2 regions of the Hydrogenophaga sp. SNF1 genome follow, and region 1 is predicted to be linked to the other one. Evidence: riboswitches for the same ligand, from Rfam matches in the RefSeq annotation. Region 1 holds a riboswitch; the other holds the start of a gene.
What was found. Region 1 has a riboswitch for glycine ahead of SOM08_RS18995 (PBP1A family penicillin-binding protein). Riboswitches for the same ligand answer to the same signal wherever they lie in the genome.
Positions count from the first base shown of each region.

Region 1 (3,396 bases):
ACGAGGTGACCCTGAGTCTGCGCAAGGACGGTGAGGGGGTCGTGACGGCCGCCGACATCCAGACGCCGCACGACGTCGAGATCGTCAACCCCGACCACGTCATCGCCACGCTGTCGGCCGGTGCCAAGCTGGACATGCAGATCAAGGTCGAAAAGGGCCGCGGCTACGTGCCTGGCACGCTGCGCCGTGGCGACGAAGCCGCCCGCTCGATCGGCCGCATCGTCCTCGACGCGTCCTTCTCGCCGGTCAAGCGCGTGAGTTACACGGTGGAAAGCGCCCGCGTCGAGCAGCGCACCGACCTCGACAAGCTGGTGCTCGAGATCGAGACCAACGGCTCCATTGGCCCCGAAGAGGCCGTGCGCGCCTCGGCCAAGATCCTCGTTGAACAGCTCGCCGTGTTCGCCCAGCTGGAAGGCGCCGACCTCTTCACGGAGGCGCCGCAACAGCGCAGCTCGCAGCAGTTCGACCCGATCCTGCTGCGCCCTGTGGACGAGCTCGAACTCACCGTGCGTTCGGCGAACTGCCTGAAGGCCGAGAACATCTATTACATCGGTGACCTGATCCAGCGCACCGAGAACGAGTTGCTCAAGACCCCGAACCTGGGCCGCAAGTCGCTCAACGAAATCAAGGAAGTGTTGGCCTCGCGTGGTCTCACGCTGGGCATGAAGCTCGAGAACTGGCCGCCCGCCGGCCTCGACAAGCACTGATCTCAACCCCTGAGCCCTCGGGCCAGGCCATGACGAACCGCCGGTACCTGATACGGCCGGCGGCAAAAGACGGAAAGGAAACACCATGCGTCACGGACACGGACTTCGCAAACTCAACCGCACCAGCGAGCACCGCCTCGCGATGCTGCGCAACATGATGAACTCGCTGCTCACGCACGAGGCCATCAAGACCACGCTGCCCAAGGCCAAGGAACTGCGCCGGGTCGTCGAGCCCATGATCACCCTGGCCAAAGAGCCGACGGTGGCCAACCGCCGCCTGGCCTTCAACCGCCTGCGCGATCGCGACGTGGTGGTCAAGCTGTTCGACGAACTCGGCCCGCGCTTCAAGGCCCGTCCCGGTGGCTACACCCGCATCCTGAAGATGGGTTTCCGCGTGGGCGACAACGCGCCCATGGCCCTGGTGGAGCTGGTTGACCGCGCCGAACCGGCCGCCGATGCCGGTGAAGCCGACAAAGCGTGATATAATTTTTGGCTTGACGCGGAGTGGAGCAGCCTGGTAGCTCGTTGGGCTCATAACCCAAAGGTCGCAAGTTCAAATCTTGCCTCCGCAACCAAACAAACCCAGTGCCAGCTGGTGAAGAAGGCCCTCGAATCGAGGGCCTTTTTTCTTGGTGGCGCCGCGAATGCCTGCCGCGCGCGGCGTCGGCCGGCGACGGCCCGGATGCCATAATCGCCGCACTGCGGGAGAGCGGGGCCCCGGGCCCCCGCCGAAGGCGCAAACTCCCATCATCGCTCAGGCACCAGGACCGCAGTCACCCATTTCGCCGACTGGAGAGCGGCCGTCGCACGGCCCACCGAAGGGGCAAGCCGCGTCAGCGGCTGAAACTCTCAGGTTCAAGGACAGAGGGGGAGGCGCAGCAGGATCGCATCGATGCGACGCGATCGCCTGCGACCACCTATTGGAGTCCTGGTGCCTTCTCCCCATCCGCACACCCCCCCGTCCCGGGGCGCGTCGACGCGCTTTGTCATTGCCCTTGTCCTGGGACTGCTCGCGGGTCTCTCGCTGGGCGGCGCCTACGCGCTTCACCGCCTGTGGCAGGAGCTGCCCAGCGTGGCGGCCCTGACCGACTACCGCCCCAAGCTGCCGCTGCGCATCCACGCCCGGGACGGCCGCCTGTTGGCCGAATACGGTGAGGAGCGCCGCGAGCTCGTGGCGATCGAGCAGATCCCCAAGCGCATGCGCGAGGCGCTGCTGGCCATCGAGGACGCGGGCTTCTACGCGCACCGCGGCGTGGACTTCTCCGGCCTGGCGCGCGCCGCCTGGAGCAACCTGTTCGCCGGGGGGCGCGCGCAGGGCGGCAGCACCATCACCATGCAAGTGGCCCGCATGTTCTTTCTCAGTCCCGAGAAGACCTACCGCCGCAAGATCATGGAGGTGCTGCTGGCCTGCAAGCTCGAGGCGCACCACGACAAGGACACCCTGCTCGAGCTCTACATGAACCAGGTCTACCTGGGTGAACGGGCCTATGGCTTTGCCGCCGCCGCCTCGGTGTACTTCGACAAGGCGCTGCATGAGCTCACGCTGGCCGAGGCCGCGATGCTGGCGGGCCTGCCCAAGGCGCCCTCGGCCTACAACCCCGTGGTCAACCGCGAGCGCGCCGTGGTGCGGCAGCGCTACATCCTGTCGCGCCTGTTGGCGCTCGGCTGGATCGACCAGGACGCGCACGACCAGGCCCAGGCCGAGCCCCTGGTCCTGCGCTCGCCCGAGCGCTTGGGTGGGCTGCACGTGGGGCATGCCGTGGAGCAGGCCCGCCAGCGGGTGGTGGAGCGTTTCGGCGACGCGGCGTACACGCGCGGTCTGGACGTGGTCCTCAGCATCGACGCGGACCTGCAGCGCGAGGCCATGCGCGCGCTGCGCGGCGGTTTGCTGCGCGCCCAGCAGCAGCGCGGCTACGCCGGACCGGAAGCCCGGCTGCCGCCGCCCTGGCGATTCGACCGGCCGGGGCTGCGGCGCGCGCTGGCCCCGTACCCCGACAGCGGCGAGCTGCAGGCGACCCTGGTGCGCGAGGTGTCGTCCGCGGGGCTGCAGGCCCACCTGCGCGACGGCAGCGCCATCGCGCTGGCGCACCGCGCCGGGCGGGGCCCGCGCATCGAGGTCGGTTCGGTGATCCGCGTGCAGCGCGACGCGGCACAGGGCTGGCGCCTGGCCCAGCTGCCGCGAATGGAGGGCGCCCTGGTCTCCATCGACATGGACACCGGTCACATCCTGGCCCTGGCCGGCGGCTTCGACCCGCGCCTGGGCCAGTACGACCACGCCATGCAGGCCCTGCGCCAACCCGGCTCCACCTTCAAGCCATTCGTCTACTCCGCGGCGCTGGAGCGCGGCTACTTCCCCGGCACGCTGGTGGAAGACCGCCAGCGCGTGGTGACGCCGGCCGCCCCGGGGCGCCGCGCCTGGGCTCCCCGCAACCACGGCGACCGCTACGACGGCTTCGTGACGGCCCGCGACGCGCTGGCGCGGTCCCGCAACGTGGCCACGGTGAACCTGATGGAGGCGGCGGGTGCGGTGTACGTGCGCGATTTCGCGGCGCGCTTCGGCTTCGATCCGCAACACAACCCGGCGGCCCTGCCACTGGCCCTGGGCGCGGGCGCGGTCTCGCCGCTGGGGCTGGCGCAGGCCTACGCGGTGTTCGGCAGCGGCGGCGAATGGCGTCCCGCCGTGCTGATC
Region 1 is NZ_CP139793.1:3,972,365-3,975,760, reverse strand. It holds gene SOM08_RS19010 (DNA-directed RNA polymerase subunit alpha) at 1-707, shown strand, start outside; gene rplQ (50S ribosomal protein L17) at 793-1,188, shown strand; tRNA gene SOM08_RS19000 (tRNA-Met) at 1,206-1,282, shown strand; glycine riboswitch at 1,487-1,582, shown strand; gene SOM08_RS18995 (PBP1A family penicillin-binding protein) at 1,639-3,396, shown strand, end outside.

Region 2 (3,396 bases), 2.2 Mb from region 1:
TGCAAGACCTGCGACATCAAGGACCCGACCCAGAACATCGTGTGGGTAACGCCCGAAGGCGGCGGCGGTCCGAACTACGCGGGCATGTGAGGCCGCGGGCGTGTGACGTCTCTCACGCGATCGCCACGAAGCCGCCCCCGGGCGGCTTTTTCACGCCCGCGTGACACGCGAGCGTCATGCGCCCCGCCCAGAGTGCGGCGTCCACCGCTGCCTGCGCACCGCACATGCTCATCAAGACCGACAAAGGCCGCACCGAACTGCTCCCGGGCCAGCGCTCGCTGGGCCAGCGCGAGCGCGCCATCCTGCTGGTGGCCGATGGCCGCAAGTCCACCGCGTCGCTCCATGCCCTCTTCCATGGCGAAGGCCGCGCCATGGTGGAGGCGCTGCTGGCCGACGGCTACCTGATCGACGAAGCCCCGGCCGAGCCGCCCGCGCGCCCGGTGCCGCCGCCCCCGCGCGGCTCGGTGGACACCTTCAGCGGGCCACGCTCGCTGGCCAGCGCGCGCATGTTCCTGTTCGACCTGTCCGACCGCATGTTCGCCGCGCGCGACCGCGCCCTGGCCGACCGCTTCCGCCAGGCGCTGCGCGAGGCGCGCGACGCCGCCAGCATGATGGCCGTGGGCCAGGACATGCTCACCGAGATCGAGCGTGTCGCGGGCGCCGAGCGCGCCGCCTCGATCAGCGAGCGCCTGGCGAAGGTGCTGCCCGAGACCGCCCCGCAGGACGCCTGAGCGCGCCCTCGCGCCCCTGGGGACGCCGGGTGGCGTTGTCCGTGCACGCCGGGTTCCCGGCTAGAATTCGCCGCATTGTCAGGAGAGCGTTCCCCCGGGGAACCGCCGAAGGCGCAGGGGCCGGATCAGGCCCCGAACGCTCAGGCAAAAGGACTGGCAAACGCCCGCCACCCGGCGGGCGATCCCCCCTGGAGAGAGGCCCCACCCGATGGGGTCCACCGAAGGAGCAAGCGCGGCATCGCCCGCGTGAATCTCTCAGGTAAAGCGGACAGTGGGGCAGCGCACGGATGAACCCGTGTCCCGCCCCGCGAGGGGCCTGCCCCCGCCAGAGAACCCGCCGTGTCCGCCGACGCTTCCACCGACCTCCTCAAGACCCCGCTGCACGCGCTGCACCTCGAACTGGGCGCGCGCCTGGTGCCCTTCGCGGGCTACAGCATGCCGGTGCAGTACCCGGCCGGCCTCATGGCCGAGCACCTGCACACGCGCGAAGCCGCCGGCCTGTTCGACGTCTCGCACATGGGACAGCTGCGGCTCATCGGCCCCGACGCGGCCACCGCCTTCGAAAGCCTGATGCCGGTGGACGTGATCGGCCTGGCGCCCGGCAAGCAGCGCTACGGCCTGCTGCTCAGCGACGAGGGCACGGTCATCGACGACCTGATGTTCGTGAACCGGGGCGACGACCTTTTCGTCATCGTCAACGGCGCCTGCAAGCACGGCGACCTCAAGCACATCGTCGAGCGCATCGGCGCGCGCTGCACCGTGGAGCCGCAATTCGACCGCGGCCTGCTCGCGCTGCAGGGCCCGCGGGCCGTGACGGCCCTGCAGCGCCTGCTGCCCGGCGTGGAGAAGCTGGTCTTCATGACCGGTGGCGCCTTCAGCTGGCAGGGCAAGCCCCTGTTCGCCACGCGCAGCGGCTACACCGGCGAGGACGGCTTCGAGATCTCGCTGGCCGCGGCCGACACCGAGGCCTTCGCGCGCGCCCTGCTCGCGCAGCCCGAGGTGAAACCCGTCGGCCTGGGCGCGCGCAACTCGCTGCGCCTGGAAGCCGGCCTGTGTCTCTATGGCAACGACATCGACACCACCACGACCCCCGTGGAAGCCGCGCTCAACTGGGCCATGCAGAAGGTGCGCCGCACGGGCGGCGCGCGCGCGGGCGGCTTCCCTGGCGCCGAGCGCGTGCTCGCGCAGCTCGATGGCAGCGCGCCCCTGTCGCGCGTGCGCGTGGGCCTGCTCGCGCAGGAGCGGGTGCCGGTGCGCGAGCACACCGAACTGCAGAGCGAGGCCGGCGAGCGCCTCGGTGAAGTCACCAGCGGCCTGCTCGGCCCCAGCATCAACCAGCCCATCGCCATGGGCTATGTGCCACCGGCCTTCGCGGCCGTGGGCACGCGCCTGAACGCGCTGGTGCGCGGCAAGGCCGTGCCCATGCAGGTGGCCTCCCTGCCTTTCGTTCCCAACCGTTACCACCGCGGCTGATCGCCGCAGGAGCACAACCATGACCGTCAAGTACACCCCCGATCACGAGTGGATCCAGCTCGAGGACCACGAGGCCGCCGTCGTCGGCATCACCCTGCACGCGCAGGACGCGCTGGGCGACGTGGTCTTCGTCGAGCTGCCCGAGGTGGGCCGCACCTACGCCAAGGGCGAGGTCGCCGGCGTGGTCGAGTCGGTGAAGGCCGCGGCCGACGTCTACATGCCGCTGGACGGCGAGGTGACCGAGGTCAACGAAGCCCTGCGCGCCGACCCCTCGCTGGCCAACAGCGACCCCCTGGGCAAGGGCTGGTTCTTCAAGGTCCTGATCAAGGACATGGGCCAGTTCGATCCGCTCATGGACGAACCGGCCTACCAGAAGTTCGTCAAGGACAACGCCTGATTTTTCCCCCGCCACCGAGGCCCGCCATGCTCATGCCCTCCGTCAAGCCCCTGGGTGAACTCGAGAACGCCAGCGAATTCGTCGCGCGCCACATCGGCCTCGACGAAGCGGGCGAGCGCCACATGCTCTCGGTCATCGGCGAGGCCTCGCGTCGCGCGCTGATCGACAGCATCGTGCCGCGCCCGATCGCGCGCCGCCAGGGCATGCAGCTGCCCGCGCCGCTGACCGAGGCCGCCGCGCTGGCCGAGCTCCAGGGCATCGCGCGGCAGAACAAGCTGCTCAAGAGCTTCATCGGCCAGGGCTACCACGGCACCCACACACCGGGCGTCATCCTGCGCAACATCCTGGAGAACCCGGCCTGGTACACGGCCTACACACCCTACCAGGCCGAGATCTCCCAAGGCCGAATGGAGGCGCTGGTCAACTTCCAGACCATGGTCACCGACCTGACGGGCATGGACATCGCCAACGGCTCCATGCTCGACGAGGCCACGGCCGCGGCCGAGGCCATGACGCTGGCCAAGCGCTCCGTGAAGGCCAAGGGCCATGCCTTCGTGGTGTCGGGCGACACGCACCCGCAGACCATCGAGGTGATCCAGACGCGCGCGGCACCGCTGGGCCTGGAGGTGCGCGTGGCCATGTCGGGCGAAGAATGGGACGCCATGCTGGCGGCCGACGACTACTTCGCCGCCTTCACGCAGTACCCGGCCTCCAGTGGCTGGCTGCACGACTGGACGGCGGACGCCGCCACCGTGCACGGCAAGAACGCCGCCTTCATCGTGGCCGCCGACCTGC
Region 2 is NZ_CP139793.1:1,745,819-1,749,214, reverse strand. It holds gene SOM08_RS08460 (electron transfer flavoprotein-ubiquinone oxidoreductase) at 1-90, shown strand, start outside; gene SOM08_RS08455 (hypothetical protein) at 225-731, shown strand; glycine riboswitch at 801-897, shown strand; glycine riboswitch at 910-1,013, shown strand; gene gcvT (glycine cleavage system aminomethyltransferase GcvT) at 1,071-2,204, shown strand; gene gcvH (glycine cleavage system protein GcvH) at 2,224-2,601, shown strand; gene gcvP (aminomethyl-transferring glycine dehydrogenase) at 2,628-3,396, shown strand, end outside.
Region 2: another riboswitch for glycine. It lies ahead of gcvT (glycine cleavage system aminomethyltransferase GcvT); the one in region 1 lies ahead of SOM08_RS18995 (PBP1A family penicillin-binding protein).